DNA from 3 places in the Streptomyces sp. BYX5S genome. Region 2 is predicted to be linked to each of the others. Evidence: riboswitches for the same ligand, from Rfam matches in the RefSeq annotation. Region 2 holds a riboswitch; each other region holds the start of a gene.

Region 1 (9,814 bases), 1.4 Mb from region 2:
CTCGAAGGGCGCCATCGCCTTCCTGATGCCGCAGTTCATGCCGGTCCGCGACGACCGCTTCGACTACATGAAGCCGGTGGACGGCAGCGACCCCGCGACCGACTGGCGGGGCCTGCACGCGCTCGCCGACATGCCGCAGGCGGTGAACCCGAGGAGCGGTTGGGCCTTCAACACCAACAACTGGCCCTGGACCGCGGCGGGCGCGGACAGCCCGAACGCCTCCGACTACCCCCGCTACTTCGACAAGGCGGGCGAGAACCCGCGGGGTCCGCACGCGATCCGCGTCCTGACGTCCCGTGACGACTTCACTCCGCGGACCCTGATCGAGGGCGCCTTCGACCCGTATCTGACGGCGTTCGCCCGGCTGCTTCCCGGCCTGGTCGAGGCGTGGGAGGGGCTCGCGGCGGGCGATGCCCGCAAGGCGGAGCTGGAGGCGCCCGTCGGCCTGCTGCGCGGCTGGGACCACCGCTGGTCCGGCCGGTCGCGCGAGACCTCCCTCGCGGTGTTCTGGGGCGAGGCCCTGTGGGCCCTGGTGTCGGCGTCGGCGGCGAAGGCGGGCCTCTCCGTCTGGGACTACATGGCCGAGCGCGCCACGGACGCGCAGCGGCTCGCGGCCCTGACCTCGGCCGTGGACCGGCTCACGCAGGACTTCGGCGACTGGCGGGTCCCGTGGTCCGAGATCAACCGCTACCAGCGCAACGACGGCGCCGTCACCCAGACCTTCGACGACAGCAAACCCAGCCACCCGGTCCCCTTCACCTCCGCCCAGTGGGGCTCCCTCGCCTCGTTCGGCGCGAAGCGCTACCCCGGCACGAAGCGGTACTACGGCACGAGCGGCAACAGTTTCGTGGCGGTCGTCGAGTTCGGTCCGAAGGTGCGCGCCTGGGCGGTGACGGCGGGCGGCGCCAGCGGCCACCCGGAGTCCCCCCACTTCGGCGACCAGGTCAAGCGCTACGCGAGCGGGGATCTGCGCCCGGTGTACTTCTACCCGGAGGACCTGAAGGGCCACGTGGAGCGGAGGTACCGGCCGGGAGCGTGAGGGACGCACGCGCGCCGCGCGCGGACGCCGTCGTCACCCACGGTGACAGCCGCCCCACCGCCTCCGCTCCGGTCCGTTCGACAGGCGGACCCCGTGGCCCGAGCATGTGGGTTATGCAGGCATCCGCGCCCCGGAGCGGCACGCGAGGACGGGCCCTGCCGCTGGTCCTGGTGGCGGCGGCGCCCGACGTGTCCCTGGGCTGGCTGCGCGAGCTGGACGACCCCCGCTTCTCGTACCACCTCGCGTACAGCGGCCGGCAGACCCTGCACGACCTGTACCGCTACCGGCCCGACCTGCTCGTCCTCGGCCTTCACGTACGGGATCCGGGCCCCTGGGAGGTGCTGCGGCGGGTCCGGGACATGTCCGAGGAACTGCTCGTCATCGTGGCCGCCCGGAACTTCGACCGGGCGGACGCGCTGCGGGCCCTGGAGTCCGGCGCCGACGACGTGCTGTGGCGCGGCATGCCCGACGGGTTCCAGCGGGCCGTGGTCATGGCCCGGCTGCGCCGCGCGACGCCCGTGTCACCTCCCGACCAGCTCCTGGAGGACGGCTGCCTCCGGCTCGACCTCGCGACCCGCGAGGTGACCATGGGCTGCCAGTACGTGCCGCTGACCCCGCTGGAATTCGACCTGCTGCACTTCCTCGCCCGCAACGCGGGCCAGGTCCTCTCCCCCGAGCAGCTGCTGCACCACGTGTGGCGCGGCCGGGCCGGGGGCGACGCGCACAAGGTCAAGTACGCCGTACTGCGGCTGCGCCGCGGCATCGAGCGCGCCACCGGGGTCGAGGCGCCCATCGAGACCGTGCGCGGGGTCGGCTACCGGTACGTTCCGCCCGCCGCGCACCCGGCGTAGGTCCCGGGCCGAAGGTCCCCTTCTGCCGCTCCGAAGCCGCTGCAACCGTCGCGCAACCTTCGTACGACCTCGCTGCTCCCCGGCGCGCCCAGAGTCGAGGGCGTCGTCAGGCGATCCGCCTGCGGCAGTCCACGGCAGAGCAAGGGACAGCTCGTCAATGACACTCGTCGCACTCATCCCCGCGCACAACGAACAGGACCGCATCGTCGCCACGCTGGCGGGCCTGTACCGGCAGACGGTCCGTCCGGACCGCATCGTCGTCGTCGCCGACAACTGCACGGACCGCACCGCGAAGATCGCCGACTACTGCGGTGCCGAGGTGTTCGTGCCCACGGACAACAAGGACAAGAAGGCCGGCGCCCTCAACCAGGCGCTCGCGCCCCTGCTGACCGGTCTCACCGACGACGACCTGGTGCTCGTGCAGGACGCGGACACGGTGCTCAACCCCGAGTTCGTGGAGTGGGCGGCGGAGGCCATGGAGGACGAGACGGTCGGCGCGGTCGGCGGCATCTTCTACGGTGAGCCCGGCGGCGGCCTCCTCGGCCAGTTGCAGCGCATGGAGTACCAGCGCTACGCCCTGGAGATCCGCCGCAAGCACAACGAGGCCGTCGTCCTCACCGGGACCGGCAGCCTGTTCCGCGCGGGCGTCCTGCGCGAGGTGCGCCGGGCCCGCCTGGACGGCGTCATCGGGGGCGGCGACGCGTACTACTCCCTCGCCTCCCTCACCGAGGACGACGAGATCACCAAGGCCGTCAAGACGCTCGGGTACCGCACCGTCTCCCCGGACGGCTGCTGGCTGGTCACCGAGGTCATGCCGTCGCTCGGCAAGCTGTGGCACCAGCGGCTGCGCTGGCAGCGCGGCGCCCTGGAGAACCTGCGGGACTACGGCTGGACGCCGGTCACCCGCAAGTACTTCGGCCAGCAGATCATGCTCGGCATCGGCGCCCTCGCCCTCTTCCTCTTCTTCCTCTACGCGGTCCTGAACCTCACCCTCGTCGGCTGGGGCGGCCTGTCCCTCTTCTGGACCTCGATCATGCTGATCTTCGTCGTCGAACGGACCCTGACCGTACGGCGCCTCGGCTGGCGGGCCACGCTCCTCGCGCTGCCCCTGATCCCGGAGCTGCTCTACGACGTCTTCCGCCAGGCCGTCTTCGTTCGCTCCCTGATCGACCTGGCACTGCGCCGCGAGGCCCACTGGATCGCGACGTAGCACCCACCCCCCACCCACAAAGGAGTTGCCCTGATGTACGCAAACCCCACCAGCGCCGCCATGCTCGGCGGCGCGGGCACCGGCACCCTCGCCATGACCGGCTCCCTCAGCCCCCTCGCCGTCCTCGGCCTCGTCGTCGCCTGCCTCACCCTGATAGCCGCCGGCCTCGCCCTGCGCACCCTCAGCCCGGTCATCGCCGGCAAGGACCTCGGCCCGGGACCGCACTGACCTGCTCCCCCGCTTCCCGCCACTCCAGAAACCCGTCACCGTCCACGTACGGCTCCCACTGCCCCCAGACCAGGAAGCAGGAGGTGCGCAGGGCATCGGCGGCGGCCCGGAGCAGGCCCCCGAGACCGGCGAACGCCGCCTCCTTCGTAAAGGACGCGCCGTCGTCGCGCCCGAGGCGAAGGTGGCCGGTGCGTTGCGGCGCAGCCAGTCTTCGATGGTGGTCCAGGCGTCGGAGGCGGTCATCGGACTCCCCTACCGATGAACTTTCGCGGCGACGGAAGTCACCAGTACAGGACATTCACCGCGCGATTTCGACCGCACCTGGAGGACGACGTGGCCCTGGATCTGTTCGCGGGCATTCCCGTCAGCGATTACGCCGCGGCGCTGCCGTGGTACGAGCGGTTCTTCGGGAAGCCGCCGTCGTTTCTGCCGAACGACATCGAGGCGGTGTGGGAGGTGGCGGAGCACCGGTACATCTACATCGTGGAGGACGCGGAGCGCGCCGGGCACGCTCTGGTGCTGTCGTTCGTCGAGGATCTCGACGTGCGCGTCGACGAGGTCACGCGGCGCGGCATCGAGCCGGTGGGGCGCGAGACGTTCGACGGCGGCGTCAGGCGGGTGAACTACCGCGACGCGGACGGCAACGAGATCAGCTTCGGCGGTGGGGCGGCCTGACGCGGCGGGCCGCCCCACCGGCCGCTGTCAGCCGAGCGGCTTGTAGGTGCGCCTGCCGCGCCGGTACGCGATCTCACCGAGCGCGATGTCGCACAGCAGGAACGCCGCCAGCGGGATGCCCAGCAGCGGTACGAAGTAGCCGAGCAGGGCGACCGCCGCCATCAGCGGGACCAGGACGTACGGCGGTACGTCCTGCCACGCGCCGCGGCGCAGCGGCCGGCCGAAGGCGGAGCCGCGCCCGCGCTGCCACCACATGCGGTACCCCCACACGACGAGCAGCACCACCGCGAGGGCGAGCGCGGCGAGGGCGATCTGGTTGACGAGGCCGAAGAGGTTGCCGGTGTGCAGGTCGATGCCCCAGCGGGACAGCTTGGCCAGCACCGGGTAGTCGGCGAACCGCACCACGTCCGTGACCTCACCGCTCGCCGGGTCGACGGCGACGGCGTCCTGCTTCTCCGGCCAGCTCCGCTGGATCTGCTGCACGACGTACGCCGAGGAGGCGTCGGCGGGCGGGACGATCTCCACGGGGTCCGAAAGGCCCTCGGCCCGCGCCGCCTTCAGCACCGCGTTCACCCCGACATCGGCACCGCCCGCGCCGGCCCCGGAACCCGGGGCCGCGCCGACCGTGTCGTGCCCCGCGTGCTCCCCACCGGACGCCGCGGCCGCGGAGACGGTCGGCGTCGTCTGGTTCAGCGCCTCGCGCAGGTCGGCGATGTTGGCTCCCGCGTACGTCGACCAGGTCAGCCCCGTCGCGGACAGGAAGAAGAGGCCGAGCGCCGCCCAGACCCCCACCGTCCCGTGCAACGACAGCGTCCGCCCGCGCCCGGTCGTGCCACGGATCGCGCGGCGCGCCCGGCGCCGCCCGAACCAGAGGACGAGGCCGCCACCGGCGATCACCCACATCCAGCTCGCCGCGAACTCGCTGTACAGGCGGCCGACTTGACCGAGGTGGAGGTCGCGGTGGAACTCGTCGATCCAGGTGCGCAGCGGCAGCGCACCCGTCGACCCGTACTGTTCGAGGGCGCCGCGCACCTCGCCGTTGTACGGGTTCACGAACACCGCGAGCGTATGGCCCGCGTCGACTCCCGCGACGCCGGAGAGCATCACCCGCGTCGTCGCCCCGGCCTCGGGCGACGGCCGCACGGCGCTCACCTCGCCCTCCGGGTGTGCCGTGCGGGCGGCGGCCACCTGATCGGCGACCGGCAGCTCGGACTCGCCGACGGGAACCCTCAGTTCATGCGCGTACACGATCTTCTCGGCCTGGAACGAGCCCGCGTAGAGCAGCCCCGTGACGGCGGCGACCAGCAGGAACGGGGCGACGAACACCCCTGCGTAGAAGTGCAGTCGGCGCACCAGCGGGCGCAGTGACGACGCCGCCGACCTGACGGTCGTCCGGCCGGGTGGCGGAGCCTGCGGGCTCTCTTCAGCGGGGCGTGGTTCTGAGGTGACGGACAACGTGGTCCTCCAGTGTTTTGGGCAGCACGGAGTCCGGGCGCGGGCCTGCGCGGCCCTGGGCGCACCGGATCCGGTGCAAGGGGTGCATGGGACTCGAACCGGCTGTCGTCAGGCGACAGCGTCCCGTGCGGGTGGCCCTCTGGAGGTGATCGTGTCCGCGAGGAGGAGGACACGCGGTGCGCGGTCGCGCCGCGTGCGTCGCAGAGGCATGCGGGGGCGGTGCGGCGGAGTCGGGACCCGCAGCGGAAGCCTCAGGGGCGCGGCGATACGGCGGACGACGGCCCGCGCGACCCGGAACGCGGCCCGCTCCCCGTACGCGAGCCAGAGCCCGCTCAGCACGGCGGCGAGCAGGTGGGCCAGGAACATGCCGACCGAGGAGGTGTCCGTCAGCGACATGTGCGTGGCGGACATGTCCGTCGGCGACATGTCCGTCGGCGACATGCCCGAACCCGTCATGCCGCCCATGTCATGTGCGGCGTGCCCCATCCCGGACATGCCCCCGCCACCCGCACCGTGCGCGTGCGCGGCAGTACCCCCTTGCGCCCACGAGAAGAACAGGTGAAGCGCCCCCTGCGCCACCACGGCCAGGCCCACCACCGGCAGGAGCCCCCGCTCCCTCCCGGCCGCGCCGCAGGCCACCGCACCGGTGACCGCGAACGCCGCGCCCAGCGCCCACCACGGCATCGCCGCGCCCGACATGAGCGTGTGCCCCAGCGCCGTGAGCAGCACGCAGACGGCCGCGAACATCGCGGCCCGTCCGGCGCGGGCACCCCAGCCTGAAGTCATGGCCGCCCCATCTTGGCATCAGGGCGAGCGCCAGTTTGCCTTGTCTTTGTCTTTGGTCAGCCGCTGCATAGGATCAGCAGGTCATCGCCGCGACGGATGACAGGAAGCCGGTGCGAATCCGGCACGGTCCCGCCACTGTGACCGGGAAGCGCGCGTCCGCGCCCTCCCGGAAGTCAGGCCACTGGTCCGTCGCGGGCCCATTCCGAGGAGCGCGGACTCCGTAGGAGGCTTCACGTGTACGACGGTTCCAGCCGTCCCCATCGCTCTCGCTTCGCCCGTGTCGCGGCCACGGTCGCCGCACTGTCGGCGACCGTACTGACCGCCGGCTGCGGCCCCTCCGGGCCGGACTCCGGGAGCGCCGACAACCGCCCGAAGGCCGCGGCCGCCAAGGGCTTCCCCGTCACCGTCGACAACTGCGGCGTCACCACGACGTACGACAAGCCGCCGTCGCGCGTGGTGACCATCCATCAGCATCCGGCGGAACTCCTGCTCTCCCTCGGCCTGCGAGGCCGCATGGTCGGCACGGCGTTCCCCGACTCCGCCGTCCTGCCGGACCTGCGCGAGGACTTCGCCTCCGTACCCGAACTGGCAAGGAAGGCGCCCTCGTTCGAGAAGGTGCTGGAGGCGGAGCCCGACTTCGTCTACGGCGGCTATGCGAGCGCCTTCGACGAGAAGGAGGGCCGCTCGCGCGCCACGTTCGCCGACGCGGGCATCGACACGTACCTCAACCGCGAGTACTGCGGCGGCAAGAACGTCACCATGCGCGACACCTACGCCGAGATACGCACCCTCGGCCGGATCTTCGGTGTCTCCGAGCGCGCCGACGCCCTCGTCTCCGAGCTGCGGCGCCGGGTCGCGAAGGCGGCCGCCGCCGTCGAGGACGCCCCGGACGTCCCCGTGTTCGTGTACGACAGCGGCGACAAGTCGGCGTTCACCGCGGGCGGCCGGGGCCTCGGCACCCAGCTGATCCAACAGGCGGGCGGGCGCAACGTGTTCGCCGATCTGGACGACGTGTTCGGCGACGTGTCGTGGGAGCAGGTCGTCGAGCGCAGGCCCGAAGTGATCGCGATCTACGACTACGCGGGCGACAAGAGCGTGGAGCAGAAGAAGCGGTACCTGCTCGCGCAGCCCGCCCTCGCGGACGTACCCGCCATCAAGAACAAACGGTTCGTCGTGCTGCCGCTGACCGCGACGCTGGTCGGTGTCCGGTCCGCGTACGCGGTCGAGGACCTGGCGCGCGGGCTGCACCCGGAGAGCTTCGCGTGACGGCCACCGCAGCGGTCGACGAGCCGCGGACGGTCACGCGGCAACGGCGTTTCGGTCAGGGCGCGCGGCTCACCGCCACCCTGGTCCTGCTCACGGCGCTGCTCCTCGTGTCGCTCACCGCGGGAGTCGCCATCGGTTCGGTGCGGGTGCCGCCCGGTCAGGTGTGGGGCATCGTCACGCACGCCCTGGGCGCCGACTGGTGGGGCGCCGGGGACTGGTCGCGGGCGCGGGAGACGATCGTGCTGGACGTGCGGGCGCCGCGCGTCCTGCTCGGCGCGGTGACCGGCGCCGGTCTCGCGGTCGTCGGCACGGCGCTTCAGGCCCTGGTGCGCAATCCGCTGGCCGAGCCGTATCTGCTCGGCGTCTCCTCGGGTGCCTCGCTCGGCGCGGTCGCGGTCCTCGTGTTCGGGATCGGCGTGTTCGGGGCGCTGTCGCTGCCGGTGTCCGCGTTCGCGGGCGCGCTCGGGGCGCTCGTCCTCGTCTACGCCACCGCCCGCACCGGCGGCCGCATCACCTCCGGCCGGCTGATCCTGTCCGGAGTCGCGGTCGCGTCCGTCCTCAGCGCGCTGCTCAACCTCCTGCTGCTCACCACGGACCGCGGCAACGAGGCGCGGACCGTGCTCGCGTGGACGCTGGGCGGTCTGGGCGGGGTGAGCTGGGGGACGCTGTGGCTGCCGGGGCTCGTCCTGCTCCTCGGCACGGGTGTGCTCATGGTGCAGGCGCCGAACCTGAACCTGCTGCTCGCGGGCGAGGAGGCCGCGACGACGATGGGCCTGGACGTGGCCCGCTTCCGCGCCCGCATGTTCGTGCTGGTGTCGCTCGTCACCGGTGTCCTGGTGGCGGCGGCCGGGCCGATCGGCTTCGTCGGCCTGATGCTGCCGCACATCGTGCGGCTGCTCGTCGGCGGCGACCACCGGCGGGTGCTGCCGACGGCGGCGCTCGGCGGTGCGGTCTTCCTGGTGTGGGCGGACATCGCGGCCCGTACGGTGGCCGCGCCGATGGAGATCCCCGTCGGGGTGCTGACGGCGCTGTGCGGCGGCCCGTTCTTCCTGTGGCTGATGCGGCGGGACGCCCGCCGCCGGGACGCGGGAGGTGTCGGATGACCGCGGCCGAACTCCACGTCGAGGGCGTCACGCTGAGCGCGGGCGCGCGGCGGCTCGTCGACGACGTCTCGCTGACCGCCCGGCCGGGCGAGACCATCGGTCTCGTCGGCCCGAACGGCAGCGGCAAGTCCACGCTGCTGCGCGCCGTCTACCGGGTGCTGCGCCCGGACGCGGGGACGGTACGGGTGGCCGGCGCCGACGCGTGGGCGCTGCCGGTGCGCCACGTGGCCCGGACCGTGGCCGCCGTCGTGCAGGACGCGGGCGCGGACGTGGATCTGACGGTGCGTGAGGTCGTCGCGATGGGCCGCGCCCCGCACAAGCGGCTACTGGCGGGCGACACCGCGCGGGACGCGGCGCTGATCGACGCGGCACTCACGTCCGTCGACGCCGTCGCGCTGGCCGAGCGCCCCTTCGACCGGCTCTCCGGCGGCGAACGCCAACGCGTCCTGATCGCACGGGCGTTGGCCCAGCAGCCGTCCCTCCTGGTCCTGGACGAACCCACCAACCACCTCGACATCCGGCATCAGTTGGAGATCCTCTCCGCGCTGCGCCGGCTGCCCGCGACGGTCCTGGTGGCCCTCCACGACCTCAACCTGGCGGCCCACTACTGCGACCGCCTGTACGTGCTGCGCGCCGGGGCGGTCGTCGCCGCGGGCCCGCCGGTCGAGGTCCTCACCCCCGGGCTCCTGTCCGAGGTCTACGAGGTGGCGGCCGAGGTCGCCGTCCATCCGCGCACGCGCAGGCCGCAGGTCACGTACCTGCCGGACGACGGGGGCCCGGCGGGCTGAGGCGCGGGGTCGGCTGCTGCCGCGTCAGTCGGCGAGGCAGCAGTCACCGCACTTCGAGCCGCCGGGCACCCGGTAGTACAGACAGCAGCTGCGCCGCCGGAACGCCGGAACGCGCCCCGGCCCGTCCCCGCCCACGAGCTCCCCGGTGCCCCGCAACCGGCCCCGCCCCAGCAGCTCCTTCGTGCAGCGCACGATCGGTTCGCCCAGGTCGGGGCGGGCCCGGTAGAGCACGGAGGCCGTGCCCACGAGCGCCGACGCCACGTTCCCGTCCAGCAGCCGCGGCGCGATCTTCATGGTCAGGCCGCGCTCCACGGGCCGCAGCACCGCGTCCACCTGTTCGTACATCGCGTCGACGGCCCCGGTCCCGCTGACGGCCGTGCCGGTCGGATCGGGGAGACACAGCGCGGACCCTT
Region 2 (9,814 bases):
CCAGGCGAAGGGGACGATCCCGGAGACCGCGGCGCTCGCGTCGGCGTCCTCCAGGACCACGGCCGCGGACTTGCCGCCGAGTTCGAGGGTGACGCGGGTGAGGTTGCGCGCGGCGACCTCCATGACGCGCTTGCCCGCGGGCACGGACCCGGTGAAGGAGACCTTGTCGACGCCGGGGTGCCCGACCAGGTACTCGCTGACCTCGCGGTCGGCGGAGAGGATGGACAGCACCCCCTCCGGCAGCCCGGCCTCGGTGGCGATCTCCGCGAGGATGTACGCGTCGAGCGGTGTCTCCGGCGAGGTCTTGAGGATCACCGGGTTGCCGGCGAGCAGCGCGGGCGCGAGCTTGGCGGCGGCGGTGAACTGCGGGACGTTCCACGGCACGATCGCCGCGACCACGCCCACCGGCTCGCGCCGTACGAGGAGCTTGCCGAGGGCGCCGTCGCGGGTCTCCTCGTACGTGAAGCCGCGGGCGACGTTGATCGCGGAGTCCCAGACCATCATCGCGGCGAGCGCCTGCACCATGACGCCGGAGGTGTACGGGGTGCCGTTCTCGCTGCTGATGACGCGGGCGATCTCCTCGTGCCGGACGGCGAACGCGTCCTTGATCCTCGTCACGACCTCGATGCGCTCGTCGAGGCTCATCCGCGGCCAGGGGCCGTCCTCGAAGGCGCGGCGGGCGACGGCCACCGCGCGGTCGACGTCGGCGGGCGCGGCGTGCGGCACCCTGCCGAAGACCTCTCCGGTGTGCGGGGAGACCACCTCGATGACGTCCTTGCCGAGCGGGTCGGTCAACTCCCCGCCGATGAACAGCTGTCCGTGTTCCACGAGCTCGGTCATGGCTGGCATCCTCACGCACGACATTTCTGACGGTGTTTCAGAACTGATACCAGTTCTAGTAACGATCCGGAAGGGTGGTGCGGGGACGCGGGATACGGTTCGCCGGGGCGACCATTGAAACAAGTTCTACAACTTCCCGTACAGTGGCGGAAGTTCGGCTGGAACACCGCACCGGTGGAGGGAGCCCGATGACGAAGGCGCCGGAGACGACGCAGGTGACCGATCACGGCGGGGGCGTGCAGAGCATCCGCGTACCGATCCCCGACAACCCTCTCGGCTTCACCCTCGTCTACCTCGTCGACACGGACGCCGGGCCCGTCCTCATCGACACCGGCTGGGACGACCCGACGTCCTGGGACACCCTGACCGACGGCCTCACGGCCTGCGGCACCGATGTCGCCGAACTCACCGGTGTCCTGATCACCCATCACCACCCGGACCACCACGGCCTGTCGGGGAAGGTGCGGGAGGCGTCCGGGGCGTGGATCGCGATGCACGAGGCGGACGTGGCGGTGGTACGGCGCACGCGCGAGAACCGGCCGGAGCGGTGGTACGCCTTCATGGCCGCGAAGCTGGCGGCGGCCGGGGCGCCGGAGGACCACGTGGCCCCGCTCCTCGCGGCCCGCGACTCCGGGAAACCGCGCCAACTCCCTGGATTCTCACCGGCCTTGCCCGACCGCACCATCACCCCCGGCGACCTCCTCGACCTGCCGGGGCGGCGGCTGCGCGCGATCTGGACGCCGGGCCACACTCCCGGGCACGTGTGCCTGCACCTGGAGGAGGAGCACCCCTCGGGGCGTGCGGGCAACGGCCGCCTCTTCTCCGGGGACCACATGCTCCCGGGGATCACCCCGCACATCGGCCTGTACGAGGACCCGGACGACGCCACCGTGACCGACCCGCTCGGCGACTACCTCGACTCCCTGGAGCGGGTGGGGCGCCTGGACCCGGCGGAGGTCCTTCCGGCGCATCAGCACGCCTTCGCGGACGCGCCCGCGCGCGTGACGGAGCTGCTGGCCCACCACGAGGACCGCCTCACCGGCCTCCTCACCCTCCTCACCACTCCCCTCACCCCCTGGCAGCTCGCCGAACGCATGGAGTGGAACCGCCCCTGGTCCCAGATCCCCTACGGCTCCCGCACCATCGCCGTCTCGGAAGCGGAGGCGCATCTGCGCCGCCTGGAGAAGTCGGGCCGCGTGGAACAGGTCCCCGGCACCACCCCCACCACCTACGTCACCACCCCCTGACCCCACCCCCTCCCTCTCCGGCGCCCCACCTCCTCCCCCTCCGACGTCCCACCCCCTACCCCTCCGGCGCCCCATATCCAGCCCCTCCGGCGCTTGAGGAGCGGGGTCCGGGGCAGAGCCCCGATCTTTCAGCCCCTCCGGCGCTTGAGGAGCGGGGTCCGGGGCGGAGCCCCGGGGGTGGGGCGCGGTGCCGGGTACAGTGAGGACGTCGTCAGTACGTACGTACGAGGGGAAGCCGGTGCGAATCCGGCGCTGACCCGCAACCGTCACAGCCGGAATGCCTCATACGTACGCGCTCGGCCCAGCACCGTCGAGGAATACGGAGCGGAGCCGCCCGGCACCCTCACGTGCCGCGCCACCCCGCTCCCCGCAGGGAGAGGCACCCGCCCCACCATGAACATTCGCCGCAGCGCCGCGCTCATCGCCGCGACCGTCGCGATCGGCGCCGTGAGCGCGCACGCCGCGTTCGCCGACGGTGCGGACAGTGCCTCCCCCTCGCCGAAGGTGGTCGTCCCCTCGGGCCTCTACGGCAAGAGCGACCCCACGTACGACGGCGTCTGGCGCCAGTCCCTCGCCCTCGTGGCCCAGGACACCGTGGGCGTGAAGCCGGCCGCGAAGGCGGTCGACTGGCTGGCCGGCCAGCAGTGCGAGAACGGCGGGTTCGCCGCCTTCCGGGCCAAGCCCACCGAGCCCTGCAACAGCAAGACGAAGATCGACAGCAACAGCACCGCGGCCGCCGTCCAGGCCCTCGCCGCGGTCGGCGGCCGCGACGGCGAGATCGCCAAGGGCGTCGACTGGCTGAAGAAGAACCAGAACGCCGACGGCGGCTGGGGCTACAGCCCCGGCACGGACAGCGACGCGAACTCCACGTCCGTCGCCATCGGCGCCCTCACCGCGGCCGGCGAGAAGCCCACCGAGGTGAAGTCCGGCAAGGGCAGGACCGGCGCCGACGCCCTCGCCGCGCTCGCCCTGCCCTGCGCCAAGGGCAAGGACGGCGGCGCCCTCGCCTACCAGCCCGACAAGAAGGGCGAGCTCGCCGCGAACGCCGACGCCACCGCCGCGGGCGTGCTCGGCGCCCTCGGCACCGGTTTCGCGCCCGGCAAGGGCACGGCCCCGGACGCGTACACCTGCGAGGACGGCAAGAGCGCCGAGACCGTGGCGCACAACGGCGCCGTGTACCTCCAGAACCAGCTCGACACCCACCTGTACCTGAAGTCGCAGCTGGCCGGCGCCACCGACCAGCCCGACTACGGCAACACCGCCGACGCGGTCACCGCCGTCGCCGCGGCCGAGGGCATCAAGGCCACCAAGAACTCGTACGCCTGGCTGGAGAAGAACGCGAAGGACTGGGCCGCGCAGACCGGCCCCGCCGCCTACGCCGAGCTGATCTTCGCCGCGCACGCCACCGGCAACGACCCCCGCGACTTCGGCGGCACGGACCTGGTGAGCGCGCTCGACAAGACCGGCCCCGAGCCCGCCTCCACCACGTCGTCCGCCTCCGACTCCGACGAGAAGAAGGACGACGGCGGCAGCGGCACCAACTGGTGGATCATCGGCGTGATGTTCATCGCCGCCGTGGGCGCCGGCTTCCTGTTCAGCGGCCGGAAGAAGCAGCAGCCGTGACCGCTCGCAGGCCGGCCGCGCTGGTCGTCGCGGTGCTGGCGCTGCTCCTCGCGGCCGTGGCGGCGGCCCCCGCGCAGGCCGCCGGGTACCGGTACTGGTCCTTCTGGGAGCGCGACGGCGGCTCGTGGACGTACGCGACGACGGGCCCCTCTCAGACCAGGCCGGACGACGGCGACGTGCAGGGCTTCCGTTTCGCGGTGAGCGAGGACTCGAAGGACGCGAAGCAGCCGCGCGGCACCACCGACTTCGACGAGGTCTGCGCCGACACCCCGGCCAAGGACGGCGAGAAGCGGATCGCCCTCGTCATCGACTCCGGCACGGCGGCCGACGCCCCCGGCGCCGAGACCCCGCCGAGGCCGCGCACCGAATGCGCGCAGGTGGCCGAGGACGCGACGAGCGCCGACGCGCTGGCCGCGGTCGCGAAGCCGCTGCGCTACGACAGCAGCGCGATGCTGTGCGCGATCTCCGGCTACCCGGAGACGGGCTGCGGCGAGCAGGTGTCGAAGTCGGAGTCGAAGGCCCCGGAGACGGCGAAGGACTCCGCGGCGCCGTCCGGCGACGGCGGTGACGGCGACGACGGCGGTCCTTCCGTCGGTCTCCTCGCCGGGATCGCCGCCGTGGTCGTGCTCGGTGTCGCGGCGGGTGTCCGGGCCCGACGCCGCCGCGGCTGACCGCATGTCCGCTCGTACGCTGCGCGCCCCGCGGGCCCACCGCTCCAACTCCCTGCACCCCGGCGCCTGGTGGATCTGGGCGCTGGGCCTCGGCACGGCCGCGTCCCGCACCACGAACCCGTTGCTGCTCGCGCTGCTGATCGGTGTCGCCGGGTACGTGGTGGCGGCGCGCCGCACCGAGGCGCCGTGGGCGCGCTCGTACGGCGCGTTCGTGAAGCTGGCGCTGGCCGTCCTCGGCATCCGCCTGGTCTTCGCGACACTCCTCGGCTCGGCGATCCCCGGCACGCACCTGTTGGTGACCCTCCCCGAAGTCCCGCTGCCGGACTGGGCGGAGGGGGTGCGCATCGGCGGCCCGGTGACCCTGGAGGGCCTGGTCTTCGCCCTGTACGACGGCCTGAAACTGGCCACGCTCCTCATCTGCGTCGGCGCCGCGAACGCCCTCGCCTCCCCGTCCCGCCTCCTCAAGTCCCTGCCGGGCGCGCTGTACGAGGCCGGGGTCGCGGTCGTCGTGGCGATGACGTTCGCCCCGAACCTGATCGCGGACGTCCGCAGGCTGCGGGCGGCGCGGCGCCTGCGCGGCCGCCCGGACAGCGGTCTGCGCGGCCTGCTCCAGGTCGGACTGCCGGTCCTGGAGGGCGCGTTGGAACGCTCGGTGGCCCTGGCCGCCGCGATGGACGCGCGCGGCTACGGCCGTACCGCCGAGGTCCCGAAGGGCGTGCGCCGGGCGACGGCCGTGCTCACGCTGGGCGGCCTCATCGGGGTGTGCGCGGGCACGTACGGTCTGCTCGCGTCCTCCGGAGCCGGTTACGGCCTGCCGGTTCTCCTCGCCGGGGTCGCGGCGGCGCTCGGCGGGCTGTGGCTGGGCGGGCGCCGCACGGTGCGCACCCGGTACCGGCCCGATGCCTGGGGCGTCCGGGCGTGGCTGGTCGCGGCGTCCGGGGTGGCGGCCGCGGCGCTGATGATCTGGACCGGCACCCAGGACCCGGCCGCCCTCCAGCCGCCGGTGGTGCCGCTCGCGGCGCCGACGCTGCCGCTGTGGCCCGCGGCGGGCATCGCCCTCGGCCTGCTCCCGGCCTTCATCGCACCCGTTCCCGACCAGCCGACGGAGGCGTCGTCATGATCGACTTCGAGGACGTCTCCGTCACGTACGACGGCGCCGCGCACCCCACGGTCCGCGGTATCCAACTGCACGTTCCGGAAGGTGAGTTGATGCTCCTCGCGGGCCCGTCCGGCGTGGGCAAGTCGACGCTTCTCGGTGCGGTGAGCGGCCTCGTCCCGCACTTCACCGGGGGCACGCTGGCCGGGCGGGTCACGGTGGCCGGGCGCGACACCCGCACCCACAAGCCGCGCGAACTCGCGGACGTCGTCGGCACGGTGGGCCAGGACCCGCTCGCCCACTTCGTGACGGACACGGTGGAGGACGAGCTCGCCTACGGCATGGAGTCGTTGGGCCTCAGCCCGCAGGTGATGCGCCGCCGCGTGGAGGAGACCCTCGACCTCCTCGGCCTCGCCGACCTCCGCGACCGCCCCATCTCCACCCTCTCCGGCGGCCAGCAGCAACGCGTCGCCATCGGCTCCGTCCTCACCCCGCACCCGCGGGTCCTCGTCCTCGACGAGCCGACGTCCGCCCTGGACCCGGCAGCGGCGGAAGAGGTCCTCTCGGTCCTGCAACGCCTGGTCCACGACCTGGGCACCACGGTCCTCATGGCCGAACACCGCCTGGAACGCGTCATCCAGTACGCGGACCAGGTCGCGCTCCTGCCGACCGCGGACGCGCCCCTGCTGGTGGGCGCCCCGGCCGACGTCATGGCGGTGTCCCCGGTGTACCCCCCGGTGGTGGGCCTCGGCCGCCTCGCCGGCTGGACCCCCCTCCCCCTGACCGTCCGCAACGCCCGCCGCACGGCGGGCCCCTTGCGCAACCGCCTGGCCTCAACCACGGCAGTTCAAGCCCCTGCGGCGATTGAGCAGCGGGGCCCGGGGCGGAGCCCCGATCTTTCAGCGCCTGCGGCGATCGAGCGGCGGGGCAGGAAGCAGCGCCGCGGCTTTTCAGCCCCTGCGGCGCTTGAGCAGCGGGGTCCGGGGCGGAGCCCCGTGGCCGCAACGCCGCTTGCCGTGACGAAGAACCTGGGCGTACGCCGCGGCCGGGTAGAAGCTCTGCGCCACGTGGGCCTCACGGTCGCCCCCGGCGAAATCCTCGCCCTGATGGGCCGCAACGGCGCCGGCAAATCCACCCTCCTCTCCACCCTCGTCGGCCTGATCAAACCCACCACGGGAACGGCCCACGTCGGCAACGCCACCCCCCACAGGACCACCCCCCACGACCTCATCCGCAAGGTCGGCCTCGTCCCCCAGGAACCCCGCGACCTCCTCTGCGCCGACACGGTCACCGCCGAATGCACGGCCGCGGACAAGGACGCGCACGCCACCCCCGGCACCTGCCGCGCCCTCCTCACCGACCTGCTCCCCGGCATCGCGGACGACACCCACCCCCGCGACCTCTCCGAGGGCCAGCGCCTCACCCTCGCCCTGGCGATCGTGCTGACGGCGGCCCCGCCCCTCCTCCTCCTGGACGAACCCACCCGCGGCCTGGACTACGCCGCGAAGTCCCGCCTGATCGCGATCCTGCGGAACCTCTCGGCCAAGGGCCACGCCATCGTCATGGCCACGCACGACGTGGAACTGGCCGCCGAGCTGACCCACCGGGTGGCGATCCTCGCGGACGGCGAGATCGTGGCGGACGGCCCCACCCCCGACATCGTCACCTCGTCCCCCTCCTTCGCCCCGCAGGTGGCGAAGATCCTGGCGCCGCAGAAGTGGCTCACGGTCTCCGAGGTACGGGAGGCACTGACGTGACGACACCGACACCGACACCGTCACCGTCACCGCCAGCGGCGCCGCACACCGGCCGCGCCGATCCCGTACGCCTCGGCCCCCGCTCCATCGCCGCCCTGCTCCTGGTCAGCGCGGTCGGCGTCGTCGGCATCGGCTGGCCCCTGATCACCGGCCCCGGCTCCCAGGTGAACGCCCACGCGCAGGACGCGCCCTGGCTGTTCGCGGCGCTGCTCGTCCTCCTCGTGGCGGTGGTCGCCGCGACGATCTCGGAGTCCGGCCTGGGCCCGAAGGCGGTGGCGATGCTCGGCGTGCTGGCGGCCGCGGGCGCCGCGCTCCGGCCGATCGGCGCGGGCACCGCCGGGCTCGAACCGATGTTCTTCCTGATGGTGCTGAGCGGCCGGGTCCTCGGCCCGGGTTTCGGTTTCGTGCTGGGCTCGCTCAGCATGTTCACCTCGGCGCTGCTGACCGGGGGCGTGGGGCCCTGGATGCCGTTCCAGATGCTGTCCATGGGCTGGTTCACGATGGGCGCGGGCCTGCTGCCGGGCGCCGGCACCCTGCGCGGCCGGGCCGAACGCCTCATGCTCGCCGCCTACGGCTTCCTCGCCGCGTTCGCCTACGGCACGATCATGAACCTCGCGGGCTGGCCGTTCATGAACGCGCTGGCCTCCTCCGTCGCGTACCAGCCGGACGCCGCGCTGCACGAGAACCTGGTCCGCTTCCTCGCCTACTGCGCGGCGACGTCGCTCGGCTGGGACCTGGGGCGCGCCGCGCTCACCGTGGTGCTGACCCTCGTCGTCGGCGGCGCCGTCCTCAAGGCGCTGCGCCGGGCGACGCGGCGGGCGGCCTTCGAGTCGCAGGTCACATTCGACGGTCCGCGGGCGTGAAGCCCCCCACATGACCCACGTCACCTACTAAGCGGGACCGTAGCCCTGCACCCCGCCTCACCCAGCCCCCACAACGGACATTTACCCCACAAGCCACCCAGTCCGACTTTCCTTAGTAAACCAGCCCTTTGCGCTCACCCCGGCGGCTTTGTTTCTGTGGAGCAACCGCACGGCACCACGCCCTGCACCCCCCTGCCCCCACGGAAGGTTCCGTTTTGTCCGCCACGCTCCTGCGCCGCATCGCCACTCCGAAGAAGGCCATCGCCGGCGTCACCCTCGCGGCCGCCACGACCGGTTTCCTCTTCGCCTCGGCCCCGGCCCAGGCCGCGTCGACGTCGGGCTCGGCGAAGGCCATCGCCCAGCAGAAGATCTCGAACTCGGCCCAGTTCAGCTGCTTCGACAAGATCGTGTCGCACGAGAGCGGCTGGAACCCGAACGCGACGAACGCGTCCACCGGCGCGTACGGCCTCGTCCAGGCGCTGCCCGCCAACAAGATGGCGTCCGCCGGTTCCGACTGGAAGACGAACCCCGAGACGCAGATCGAGTGGGGCGTCAACTACATGAACGACCGCTACGGCAGCCCCTGCGGCGCGTGGGCCCACTGGCAGGCCAACGGCTGGTACTGATCACCTCCGGCGTATGACGTGTGAGGGTGTGGGGCGCGCCCCACACCCAGCCCTTCCGGCACTTGAGGAGCGGGGCCCACATCCAGCCCCTCCGGCACTTGAGGAGCGGAGTGCAGGGGCCGAGGGCCCCGACCCAGCCACGTCCAGCCCCTCCGGCGTTTGAGGAGCGGGGTCCGGGGCGGAGCCCCGTGGCCTCGCCGACGGAAGCCGCCTGCTCAATCGCCGCAGGGGCTCGAAGGGGCGCCGCCCACCCGTCACACGCGCTGCAAAATGGTGGCGGTCGACAGCGCCCCACCCGCGCACATCGTGACCAACGCGAACTCCTTGTCCCGCCGCTCCAACTCATGAAGCGCCGTCGTGATGAGCCGCGCCCCCGACGCCCCCACGGGATGCCCGAGCGCGATCGCACCCCCGTTGACGTTCACCTTCTCCAGATCCTGCTCGAACACCTGCGCCCAGCTCAACACCACCGACGCGAATGCCTCGTTGATCTCGACGACGTCGATGTCCTTCAGCGACATCCCCGCCTTCCCGAGCACCGCCCGCGTCGCGTCGATCGGCCCGTCGAGGTGGAAGTGCGGATCGGCGCCGACCAGCGCCTGCGCCACGATCCGCGCCCGCGGCTTCAGCTTCAGCGCCCGCGCCATCCGCTTCGACGCCCACATGATCGCGGACGCCCCGTCGGAGATCTGCGAGGAGTTGCCCGCCGTGTGCACGGCGGTCGGCATCACGGGCTTGAGGCCGGACAGGCCCTCCATCGTGGTGTCGCGCAGCCCCTCGTCGCGGTCGACGAGCCGCCACATGCCCTGCCCCGCCGCCTGCTCGGCCTCGGTCGTGGGCACCTGCACCGCGAACGTCTCGCGTTTGAACCGCTCCTCGGCCCACGCGACGGCGGCCCGTTCCTGGGATATCAGCCCGAGCGCGTCGACGTTCTCACGGGTCAACTCCCGCTTGCGCGCGATGCGTTCGGCCGCCTCGAACTGGTTCGGCAGGTCCACGTTCCACTCGTCGGGGAACGGCTTTCCCGGCCCGTGCTTGGACCCCGACCCCAGCGGCACCCGTGACATCGCCTCGACACCACAGCTGATCCC
Region 3 (9,814 bases), 5.5 Mb from region 2:
GGGGCGCAGGGTCAGTTCGAAGCCCGGGTCGAGCAGGTTCTTGTCCGAAGAAGAAGTGGTCATCACTGACAGGCCTCGCAGGACTCGGGGTTTTCCAGGGAGCAGGCGACCGCGTCGGGGTCCGGGGTCGCCGGGGTCGCGGTCTGGGCGGGGACGGTGCTGTTGCCGGCCGCCCGTGCGATGCGCGTCGCGGGGCGCGAGCGCAGGTAGTACGTCGTCTTCAGGCCCGACTTCCAGGCGTACGCGTACATCGAGGAGAGCTTGCCGATGGTCGGCGTCTCCATGAACAGGTTCAGGGACTGGGCCTGGTCGAGGAACGGGGTGCGGGCCGCCGCCATGTCGATGAGGCCGCGCTGGGGGATCTCCCAGGCCGTGCGGTAGAGGGCGCGTACCTCCTCGGGGACCCAGGTGAAGCCCTGCACCGAGCCGTTGGACTCGCGCAGCGCCTCGCGGGTCTGGGCGTCCCAGACGCCGAGCTTCTTCAGCTCGTCGATCAGGTACCCGTTGATCTGGAGGAACTCGCCGGAGAGCGTCTCCCGCTTGAACAGGTTGGAGACCTGCGGCTCGATGCACTCGTAGACGCCGGCGATGGAGGCGATCGTGGCCGTCGGCGCGATGGCGAGCAGGAGGGAGTTGCGCATGCCGACCGACGCGATGCGTTCGCGCAGCGCCGCCCAGCGCTCCGGCCACGTCAGCTGTACGTCGTAGTGGTCGGGGTGCAGCACGCCGCGCGCGGTCCGGGTCTTCTCCCAGGCGGGCAGCGGGCCGTTGCGCTCGGCGAGGTCGGCGGACGCCTCGTACGCGGCGAGCATGATGCGCTCCTGGATCCGCGTGGACAGGGCGCGGGCCTGCGGCGAGTCGAAGGGCAGGCGCAGCTTGAAGAAGACGTCCTGGAGGCCCATCGCGCCGAGGCCGACGGGGCGCCAGCGGGCGTTGGAGCGGCCCGCCTGCTCGGTCGGGTAGAAGTTGATGTCGACGACGCGGTCGAGGAAGGTGACGGCCGTGTGGACGGTCTCGTCGAGGCGCGCCCAGTCGATGTCCTGCGTCCGGGTGTCCACGAAGGCGCCGAGGTTCACCGAGCCCAGGTTGCAGACGGCCGTCTCCCCGTCGTCCGTCACCTCCAGGATCTCCGTGCAGAGGTTGGAGGAGTGCACCGTGTGGCCGGGCTCCGCCGTCTGGTTGGCGGTGCGGTTGGCGGCGTCCTTGAAGGTGAGCCAGCCGTTGCCGGTCTGCGCGAGGGTGCGCATCATGCGGCCGTACAGCTCGCGGGCGGGGATCTGCTTCTGCGCCTTCCCCTCCGCCTCGGCCTTGCGGTACGCGGCGTCGAACTCCTCGCCCCACAGGTCGACCAGTTCGGGCACGTCGGCCGGGGAGAACAGCGACCACGGCTGGTCGGCGTTCACGCGGCGCATGAACTCGTCCGGGATCCAGTGCGCGAGGTTGAGGTTGTGGGTGCGGCGCGCGTCCTCGCCGGTGTTGTCGCGCAGCTCCAGGAACTCCTCGATGTCGGAGTGCCAGGTCTCCAGGTAGACCGCGGCGGCGCCCTTGCGGCGGCCGCCCTGGTTCACCGCCGCCACCGACGCGTCGAGCGTCTTGAGGAAGGGGACGATGCCGTTGGAGTGGCCGTTCGTGCCGCGGATCAGCGAGCCCCGGCTGCGGATGCGGGAGTACGAGAGGCCGATGCCGCCCGCGTGCTTGGAGAGGCGGGCCACCTGGTGGTAGCGGTCGTAGATCGAGTCGAGCTCGTCGAGCGGGGAGTCGAGGAGGTAGCAGCTCGACATCTGGGGGTGGCGGGTGCCGGAGTTGAAGAGGGTGGGGGAGGAGGGCAGGTAGTCGAGGCGGCTCATCAGGCCGTACAGGGCGGCCACCTCGTCGAGCGCGCGGACGGAGTCGTCCTCGGCGAGACCGCAGGCCACGCGCAGCATGAAGTGCTGCGGGGTCTCGACGACGTGCCGGGTGAGGGGGTGGCGCAGCAGGTAGCGGCTGTGCAGGGTGCGCAGGCCGAAGTAGCCGAAGCGGTCGTCGCCTGCCGGGTCGACGAGGGCGTCGAGGCGGGCGCCGTGCACGCGGACGAACTCGGCCGTGCGGTCCGCGATCAGGCCCTCGCGGTGGCCGACGGCGACGGATTCGGTGAACCGGGTGACGCCCTGGGAGGCGGCTTCGGCGGCGATGGCGCGGGTGAGCAGGCGGGCGGCGAGCCGGGAGTAGGCCGGGTCCTCGGAGATCAGGCCGGCCGCGGCCTCCGTGGCGAGATCGCGCAGCTCGGCCTCGTCGGCCCGCGCCGAGCGCCCGCGCAGGGCGGCCGTGGCGATTCTGCCGGGGTCGGCGTCGGGGAGGTCGGCGGTCAGCTCGGTCAGCGTGCGCAGCAGCGCGGTGCCCGGGGCATCGGCAGCGGCATCGACCGTGGCTGAAGCAGGATCAGCGGGCGCGATGGTCACGTGGAGGCTCTCCCTCGCTCGGCTCGGGGCCTGCGGGGAGGTGGTGGCAGCGCGGGCGCACGGGCCCTCGTCCACCGGCCCTTTCCGCGAGGCCCGGACGTCGTCGACGCCCAAGCCGGACGGCTCGGGCGTACCGTCGACAGGTCATCGGACTCGCGCGGGCGGTTTTGTACGCCTACGCACACCGTTGCGGGACAGTTCCGGATTCGCACCGGATTCCCCTGCGGCGACAGCGAGAGCGAGCATACATGTTGTGTCGGGCTTGTGCTTCAGCCCCATATCTTGTGTGTCGGCGTGTCCGGAGGTGAGTCCGGAGGTGAGTGCGGTGCGTCACGAGGTGGGCCCGGCGCGTGACGGACCTCAGCCGTCGGACAGCTTCAACTCGTACGCCCGCAGCAGCACTTCCGGGACCGGCTCCCAGTCCCGCTCCGGGACCCGCGTGAAGCCGAGGCGCTCGTACAGCCGGTGCGAGGAGGTCGCCACGGGCTGCGTGCACAGCACCAGGGCCTGCTTCCCGGCCGCCCGCGCCCGCTCGATCACGGCCCGTACGAGCGCCTCGCCGACGCCCTTGCCGCGCGCCTCGACCGCCACCGCGAGCATCCGGAACTCGGCCTCGCCGGGGCGGGACACCTCCGCGTACGGGTGGTCGTGCGAGGGAACGTACGTGACGCCGCCGACGACCCGGCCCTCGGGGTCCTCCGCGACGAGCACCTCGGCCTGCCGTGCGCGCTTCTCGACGTCGCGCAGCTCGGCGGCGTACCAGTCGTCGTCGCCGAACGCGAGGAGGCCGCTGCCGAGATAGGCGCGGGCGCTCAACTCGCCGAGGACGTCGTACTCTTCGGGGCGCACAGTTCTGATCACGAGGTCATGGTTACGCGACGTCCGGCCGCGCCCGCAACGCTTTCCCGGAAAACGCGTCGGGCCCCTCCGCCGTGGAGGGGCCCGACGCGTGCGCGTGCGCGTCGTCAGTGGCCGGAGCCGGCGCCGACCGTCGGCAGGTCGACCTGGACGCCCTTGTCGCCCGCGTCGGCCGTGTAGTCCTCGGGGGACGTCTCGTCGATGCCGTCCGGGGCCTTGACCGCCCGCAGGACGAAGGTCATGACGACGGTGACGACGACGTTGAGGACGAATGCCGTGAGGCCGATGTAGCCGATCTCACCGATGCCGGGGATCTCCGCCGAGGAGCCGCCGAAGTGCTTCTGCGTCGGGGAGGCCACGCCGTACGCGGCGAGCGTGCCGTACAGCATGCCGACCGCCCAGCCGGCGAGCAGCGCCCAGCGGTGGAACCAGCGGGTGAACAGGCCGCCGACGAGGGCGGGCATCGTCTGGAGGATCCAGATGCCGCCCAGCAGCTGGAAGTTGATCGCGACGGTCTTGTCCATGGTGAGGACGAAGGCCAGCGCGCCCACCTTCACCAGGAGCGAGACCAGCTTGGAGACCTTGGTCTCCTGCGCGGGCGTCGCGTCCGGCTTGATGAAGTCCTTGTAGATGTTGCGCGTGAACAGGTTCGCCGCGGCGATGGACATGATGGCCGCGGGGACCAGCGCGCCGATGCCGATGGCGGCGAACGCGACGCCCGTGAACCAGTCCGGGAACATGTCCTCGAACAGCTGCGGGATCGCCAGCTGCCCGTTCTGCACCTTGATCCCGGCGGCGATCGCCATGAACCCGAGCAGCGCGAGCAGGCCCAGCATCAGCGAGTACAGCGGCAGGATCGTGGTGTTGCGGCGAATCACGTCGCGGCTCTTGGAGGACAGGGTCGCCGTGATCGAGTGCGGGTACATGAACAGCGCGAGCGCGGAGCCGAGCGCGAGCGTCGCGTACGTCCACGTGCCGGAGGAGCCCGGCGCGAGTCCGGCGACCGGCTTGCCCGCCGCCTCGTTCGCGGCGTCGAACTTGTCGCTCGCCGCGGCGAAGATGTTGTCGAAGCCGCCCAGCTTGATCGGGATGTAGATGATGGCCACCGCGATCACGAGGTAGATCAGGGTGTCCTTGACGAACGCGATCAGCGCGGGGGCGCGCAGGCCCGAGGAGTACGTGTACGCGGCGAGCACGCCGAAGGCGAGCAGCAGCGGCAGGTCCTTGATGAACCAGTTGGTGTTCTCGCCGCCGCCGACGCCCATCACGTCCAGGACGGCCTGGATGCCGACCAGTTGGAGCGCGATGTAGGGCATCGTGGCGAGGATGCCGGTGACGGCGACCGCGAGCGAGAGCCCCTTGGAGCCGAAGCGGCCGCGGACGAAGTCGGAGGTCGTGACGTATCCGTGCCGGTGGGAGACCGACCACAGGCGCGGCAGGAAGGTGAAGATCAGCGGGTACACGAGGATCGTGTACGGGACCGCGAAGAAGCCGGAGGCTCCGGCGGCGTAGATCGCGGCGGGGACGGCGACGAACGTGTACGCCGTGTAGAGGTCGCCGCCGAGCAGGAACCAGGTGATCCAGGTGCCGAACGACCGTCCGCCCAGGCCCCATTCGTCGAGCGAGGCCTCGTTCTCGGCCTTCCGCCAGCGCGCGGCGAGGAAGCCCATGACCGTGACGGCCACGAAGAAGATGATGAAGACGGTGAGCGCGACACCGTTGACGCCGCCGTTCACGCCTGGCCTCCAGCAGACTTGCGGGCACGCTGATCGCGCTGCCACAGCTTGTACGCGATCATGGTGAGCGCGGTCGAGATGAGCACCCAGAGCATCTGGTACCAGTAGAAGAACGGGATGCCGATGAAGGTCGGTTCGACCTTGGCGTAGGAGCTGACCCAGAGCATCGCGACGAACGGTGCGACCAGACAGAGTGCAATGATCACGCGGACCGGCGTGACCACCGGTTGTTTCACTTCAGGCGCATCGGACATTCGCGGACCCGTTCCCCTCGCTGATCAGAGATCCCACTTACCTCAGGTTTAACGCCCGGGAAATCTAAGCGAGAGTCTTGATCTACGGAACCCCTGTCCGGATAACGGATACGTAGACGGGCCGGTTCAGCAGCAGCGGAACCCCTGTCGCGGATCCGATTCCTGGCGGTCCGTCCGCATGCGCTCGAACTCGCGCCGCGAGGGCGCGGGCGCACCCGGGTGGGTCTCCCCGAGGTGCGCCACGTACCGCTCGTAGGCGCTCTCGTCCGTCAACTCCCGGACGAACCAGCGCACATACCTAGCCACCCGTAGCACTGCCGACGCCGGCATCGCGCGCCTCCGCCTTCTCCGCCTGCGTGGGAACGAGCCCGGCCGGGGCCACCAGCGTGGACTCGACGTACGGGGCCTCGCTCAGCTTCGACGCCTGCGGGTTCCGTACGTGCTTCACGCATACCCGCAGCGCGTCGAGGACGACCACCACGATGAGGAGCGCGAGCGCGGCCGAAAGGACGCCGTCCACCGTGGAGTTGGTGACCACGGTGTGCATGTCGTCCATGCTCTTCGCGGGCGGCAGGATCTTGCCCGCGTCGATGGCGTCCTGGTAGTTGGAGCGCTGCTGGAAGAAGCCGACGCGCGGGTCGGAGGAGAACACCTTCTGCCAGCTGGCCGTGAGCGTCACGACGACGTCCCAGATCAGCGGAACGCCGGTGATCCAGGCCCACTTGAGCCGCCCCGACTTCACCAGGAGCGTCGTGCAGACGGCGAGGGCGACCGCCGCGAGCAGCTGGTTGGAGATGCCGAAGATCGGGAAGAGCTGGTTGATCCCGCCGAGCGGCTCGTGCACGCCGACCCACAGGAAGTAGCCCCACAGGCCGACGACGACGGCGCTGGTGAGCAGCAGGCCCGGCTTCCAACTCACGTTCTTGAAGGGCTTGTAGACGTTGCCGAGCATGTCCTGGAGCATGAACCGCCCCACGCGCGTGCCCGCGTCGAGCGCGGTCAGGATGAACAGCGCCTCGAACATGATCGCGAAGTGGTACCAGAAGGAGCGCATCCCGCCGCCGGTGACCTGCGAGAAGATCTCCGAGACGCCGACGGCGAGGGTCGGCGCGCCGCCCGTGCGGGACAGCAGGCTCGCTTCCTCGACGTTCTTGGCGGCCTGCGCGAGTTCGGCCGGGGTGATCGAGTACCCGAAGTTCGCCACGGCCTGGGACGCGGACTGCACGCTGTCGCCGATGACGCCGGCGGGCGCGTTCATCGCGAAGTACAGGCCGGGGTCGATGATCGACGCGGCGACGAGCGCCATCACGGCCACCGACGACTCCATCAGCATGGAGCCGTAGCCGATCATCCGGACCTGCGTCTCCTTCTGGATCATCTTCGGCGTCGTACCGGAGGAGATCAGCGCGTGGAAGCCGGAGAGCGCGCCGCACGCGATGGTGATGAAGACGAACGGGAAGAGCGAGCCCGCGAAGACCGGCCCGTCGCCGCGCGAGGCGAAGTCGGTGACCGCGTCCATCTTCAGCGTCGGAAGCGCGACGACGACTCCGATGGCGAGCAGCGCGATGGTGCCGAGCTTCATGAACGTCGACAGGTAGTCGCGCGGTGCGAGCAGCATCCACACGGGCAGGACCGAGGCGACGAACCCGTAGGCCACCATCCAGATCACGAGCGTCGACGGCGCGAGCGTGAAGGCGTCCGCCCACGAGGACTCGGCGACCCAGCGCCCGGCGACCAGCGCGAGCAGCAGCAGCGCCACCCCGATGAGCGACACCTCGGACACCCGTCCGGGGCGCAGTACGCGCAGATAGAAGCCCATGAGCAGGGCGATCGGGATGGTCATCGCGATGGAGAAGGTGCCCCACGGCGACTCGGCGAGCGCGTTCACCACGACGAGGGCGAGCACGCCGAGCAGGATGATCATGATGGCGAAGGCGGCGACCAGCGCGGCGGCCCCGCCGAACGGGCCGATCTCCTCGCGTGCCATCTGCCCGAGCGAACGCCCGTCGCGCCGCGTCGAGAAGAACAGCACCACCATGTCCTGCACGGCGCCCGCGAAGATCACGCCGACGATGATCCAGATGGTGCCCGGCAGATACCCCATCTGCGCCGCGAGCACCGGCCCGACCAGCGGCCCGGCCCCCGCGATGGCGGCGAAGTGGTGGCCGAGCAGCACGCGCCGGTCGGTCGGGTGGTAGTCGATGCCGTTGTTGAGCCGCTCGGCGGGCGTGGCCCGTTTCGCGTCGACCTTCAGGACCTTGTACGCGATGAACTTCGCGTAGAAGCGGTAGGCGATGGCGTACGTCCCGAGGGCGGCGGCCACCATCCAGGCGGCGGAGACCTCCTCGCCGCGGGAGAGGGCGAGTACGGACCAGCCGGCCGCGCCCACGAGGGCGACCACGGTCCACAGGATGATGGTTCTAGGAGACGCGGTACGCACCGATCTGTCCTCCCCGTCCATGCGATGACGGGAGGACCGTAAGCCAGAAATGTGAGCCGCGCTACACCGCGTACGGGAAAGCGTCTACTCCGTTATGTGCGCTGCGGGGCAAGGGAATTGACGCTCATTCAGTCGGCCGCTTGAGGCGCGCCACGAACTTGTACCGGTCCCCGCGGTACACCGAGCGCACCCACTCCACCGGCCGGCCCGAGCCGTCGATCGAGTGGCGGGAGAGCATCAGCATCGGCAGGCCCACGTCCGTGCCGAGCAGGCCCGCCTCGCGCGGCGTGGCGAGCGAGGTCTCGATGGTCTCCTCGGCCTCGGCGAGCCGTACGTCGTAGACCTCGGCGAGCGCCGTGTAGAGGGAGGTGTACTTGGCGAGGCTGCGGCGCAGCGCCGGGAAGCGCTTGGCCGACAGGTGCGTGGTCTCGATGGCCATCGGCTCGCCGCTCGCGAGGCGGAGCCGCTCGATGCGCAGGACGCGGCCGCCGGCGGTGATGTCGAGCAGTCCGGCGAGGGTGTCGTCGGCGGTGACGTAGCCGATGTCGAGCAGCTGCGAGGTCGGCTCCAGGCCCTGGGCCCGCATGTCCTCGGTGTACGAGGTGAGTTGCAGCGCCTGGGAGACCTTGGGCTTGGCGACGAAGGTGCCCTTGCCCTGGATGCGTTCGAGGCGGCCCTCGACGACGAGCTCCTGGAGCGCCTGGCGGACCGTGGTGCGGGAGGTGTCGAACTCGGCGGCCAGCGTGCGCTCGGGCGGCACCGGGGTGCCCGGCGGCAGCGTCTCCGTCATGTCGAGCAGGTGCTTCTTCAGGCGGTAGTACTTGGGCACGCGTGCGGTACGGACGGGCGCCCCGCTCTCGTTCTCCGCACTGCTGACGTCGGTGCTCATGCTCCGCCTTCCCGGCTCCGGTGCCCACGCGACTCCGTGACCCCTCCTTATACCGCCCGGTGGGCGTCTGGTCTAGTCCACCCGCCGGGGTGCGGCGGACGGCCTCAACGCCCCTGCCCTGTCCGGCGGATGCGTCTCGGATGTCGTTCCGATAACGGACGCGGAGACCTTTCTCGGCCACCCTTGACAGCCCAATTGGTCTGGGCCAAGCTCCCCGTACTGGTCTACACCATTAAAGATCAGGTCCCAGTCCCATCAGCCGTATCCGCGTACACAGACGTGTGCTCGCCGTATGTCATCGCTGTGGGTGGGGGGTTGCAGGCATCCCTGAGGAGGGTGACATGAAGCGCAAGCTCATAGCGGCCGTAGGTGTCGCGGCCATGATGTCCGCGGTCGCGGCCTGTGGGGGCGGCAGTGACAGCAACGCCGGCAAGGACCCGAAGGACCGCACCGGCGACGTCACGGTCTGGCTGATGGTCGACGCGCAGAGCACCTGGCCCGAGCTGGTCAAGGACGTCAACGCGCAGTTCAAGAAGAAGTACCCGAAGGTCAAGGTCAACGTCTCCTACCAGCAGTGGGCGGACAAGGCCAAGAAGCTCGACACCGCCCTGGGCGGGGACAAGTTCCCGGACGTCGTCGAGCTCGGCAACACCGAGACCATGCAGTACATCCTCAACGGGGCGCTCGCCGAGATCGACCCCAAGAAGTACGACAACAGCGACTCGTGGATCAAGGGCCTCGCGGACACCTGTTCCTTCGAGGGCAAGATGTACTGCGTCCCGTACTACTCCAGTGCGCGCGTCGCCATCTACAACAAGGACATGCTGAAGTCGGCCACCGGCTCCGACGAGCTGCCCACCGACGAGACCGCGTTCCTCAAGGCGATGGACAAGGAGACCGCGAAGCAGGGCGCCAAGGACAAGCGCTTCTCCTCGCTGTACCTGCCGGGCCGCTACTGGTACGCCGCCATGTCCTACGTCCAGGCGTACGGCGGCCAGATCGCCACGTACGACGACGGCACCAAGAAGTGGAAGGGCTCCCTGTCCGACGCCAAGTCGCAGGAGGGCATCCAGCACTTCATCGACCTGGTGAAGAAGTACAACAAGGGCGACATCACCAAGGACGAGCAGGACCACGCCAACGTGATGGCCAACGAGAAGGCCGGCGTCCTGTACGGCAACGGCTGGGAGGCCGGCTCC

Evidence for each region. A riboswitch is a leader RNA that binds a small molecule or an ion and turns the genes downstream of it on or off. The one in region 2 is predicted to bind cobalamin.
Region 1: it holds a riboswitch for cobalamin, as region 2 does, so the genes downstream of both, ACYBSK_RS13130 (ABC transporter substrate-binding protein) here and ACYBSK_RS06610 (prenyltransferase/squalene oxidase repeat-containing protein) in region 2, are expected to answer to the same signal.
Region 3: it holds a riboswitch for cobalamin, as region 2 does, so the genes downstream of both, ACYBSK_RS31450 (ribonucleoside-diphosphate reductase subunit alpha) here and ACYBSK_RS06610 (prenyltransferase/squalene oxidase repeat-containing protein) in region 2, are expected to answer to the same signal.

What each region holds. Positions count from the first base shown of each region.
Region 1 covers NZ_CM138829.1:2,876,927-2,886,740, reverse strand. Annotated here, with positions in the region: gene ACYBSK_RS13165 (penicillin acylase family protein) at 1-1,039, shown strand, start outside; gene ACYBSK_RS13160 (response regulator transcription factor) at 1,153-1,890, shown strand; gene ACYBSK_RS13155 (glycosyltransferase family 2 protein) at 2,048-3,100, shown strand; gene ACYBSK_RS13150 (hypothetical protein) at 3,134-3,328, shown strand; gene ACYBSK_RS13145 (VOC family protein) at 3,662-4,003, shown strand; gene ACYBSK_RS13140 (PepSY-associated TM helix domain-containing protein) at 4,031-5,458, opposite strand; gene ACYBSK_RS13135 (hypothetical protein) at 5,567-6,244, opposite strand; cobalamin riboswitch at 6,322-6,448, shown strand; gene ACYBSK_RS13130 (ABC transporter substrate-binding protein) at 6,479-7,510, shown strand; gene ACYBSK_RS13125 (FecCD family ABC transporter permease) at 7,507-8,613, shown strand; gene ACYBSK_RS13120 (ABC transporter ATP-binding protein) at 8,610-9,401, shown strand; gene ACYBSK_RS13115 ((2Fe-2S)-binding protein) at 9,426-9,814, opposite strand, start outside.
Region 2 covers NZ_CM138829.1:1,471,187-1,481,000, reverse strand. Annotated here, with positions in the region: gene ACYBSK_RS06620 (aldehyde dehydrogenase) at 1-840, opposite strand, end outside; gene ACYBSK_RS06615 (MBL fold metallo-hydrolase) at 1,029-2,087, shown strand; adenosylcobalamin-variant (AdoCbl-variant) riboswitch at 2,303-2,378, shown strand; gene ACYBSK_RS06610 (prenyltransferase/squalene oxidase repeat-containing protein) at 2,481-3,710, shown strand; gene ACYBSK_RS06605 (SCO2322 family protein) at 3,707-4,381, shown strand; gene ACYBSK_RS06600 (energy-coupling factor transporter transmembrane component T) at 4,386-5,501, shown strand; gene ACYBSK_RS06595 (ABC transporter ATP-binding protein) at 5,498-7,234, shown strand; gene ACYBSK_RS06590 (ECF transporter S component) at 7,231-8,097, shown strand; gene ACYBSK_RS06585 (aggregation-promoting factor C-terminal-like domain-containing protein) at 8,313-8,723, shown strand; gene ACYBSK_RS06580 (steroid 3-ketoacyl-CoA thiolase) at 8,978-9,814, opposite strand, start outside.
Region 3 covers NZ_CM138829.1:6,982,839-6,992,652, reverse strand. Annotated here, with positions in the region: gene ACYBSK_RS31455 (ribonucleotide-diphosphate reductase subunit beta) at 1-63, opposite strand, end outside; gene ACYBSK_RS31450 (ribonucleoside-diphosphate reductase subunit alpha) at 63-2,438, opposite strand; cobalamin riboswitch at 2,560-2,690, opposite strand; gene ACYBSK_RS31445 (GNAT family N-acetyltransferase) at 2,799-3,299, opposite strand; gene mctP (monocarboxylate uptake permease MctP) at 3,404-5,032, opposite strand; gene ACYBSK_RS31435 (DUF3311 domain-containing protein) at 5,029-5,286, opposite strand; gene ACYBSK_RS31430 (YbdD/YjiX family protein) at 5,413-5,616, opposite strand; gene ACYBSK_RS31425 (carbon starvation CstA family protein) at 5,585-7,726, opposite strand; gene ACYBSK_RS31420 (GntR family transcriptional regulator) at 7,851-8,615, opposite strand; gene ACYBSK_RS31415 (sugar ABC transporter substrate-binding protein) at 8,957-9,814, shown strand, end outside.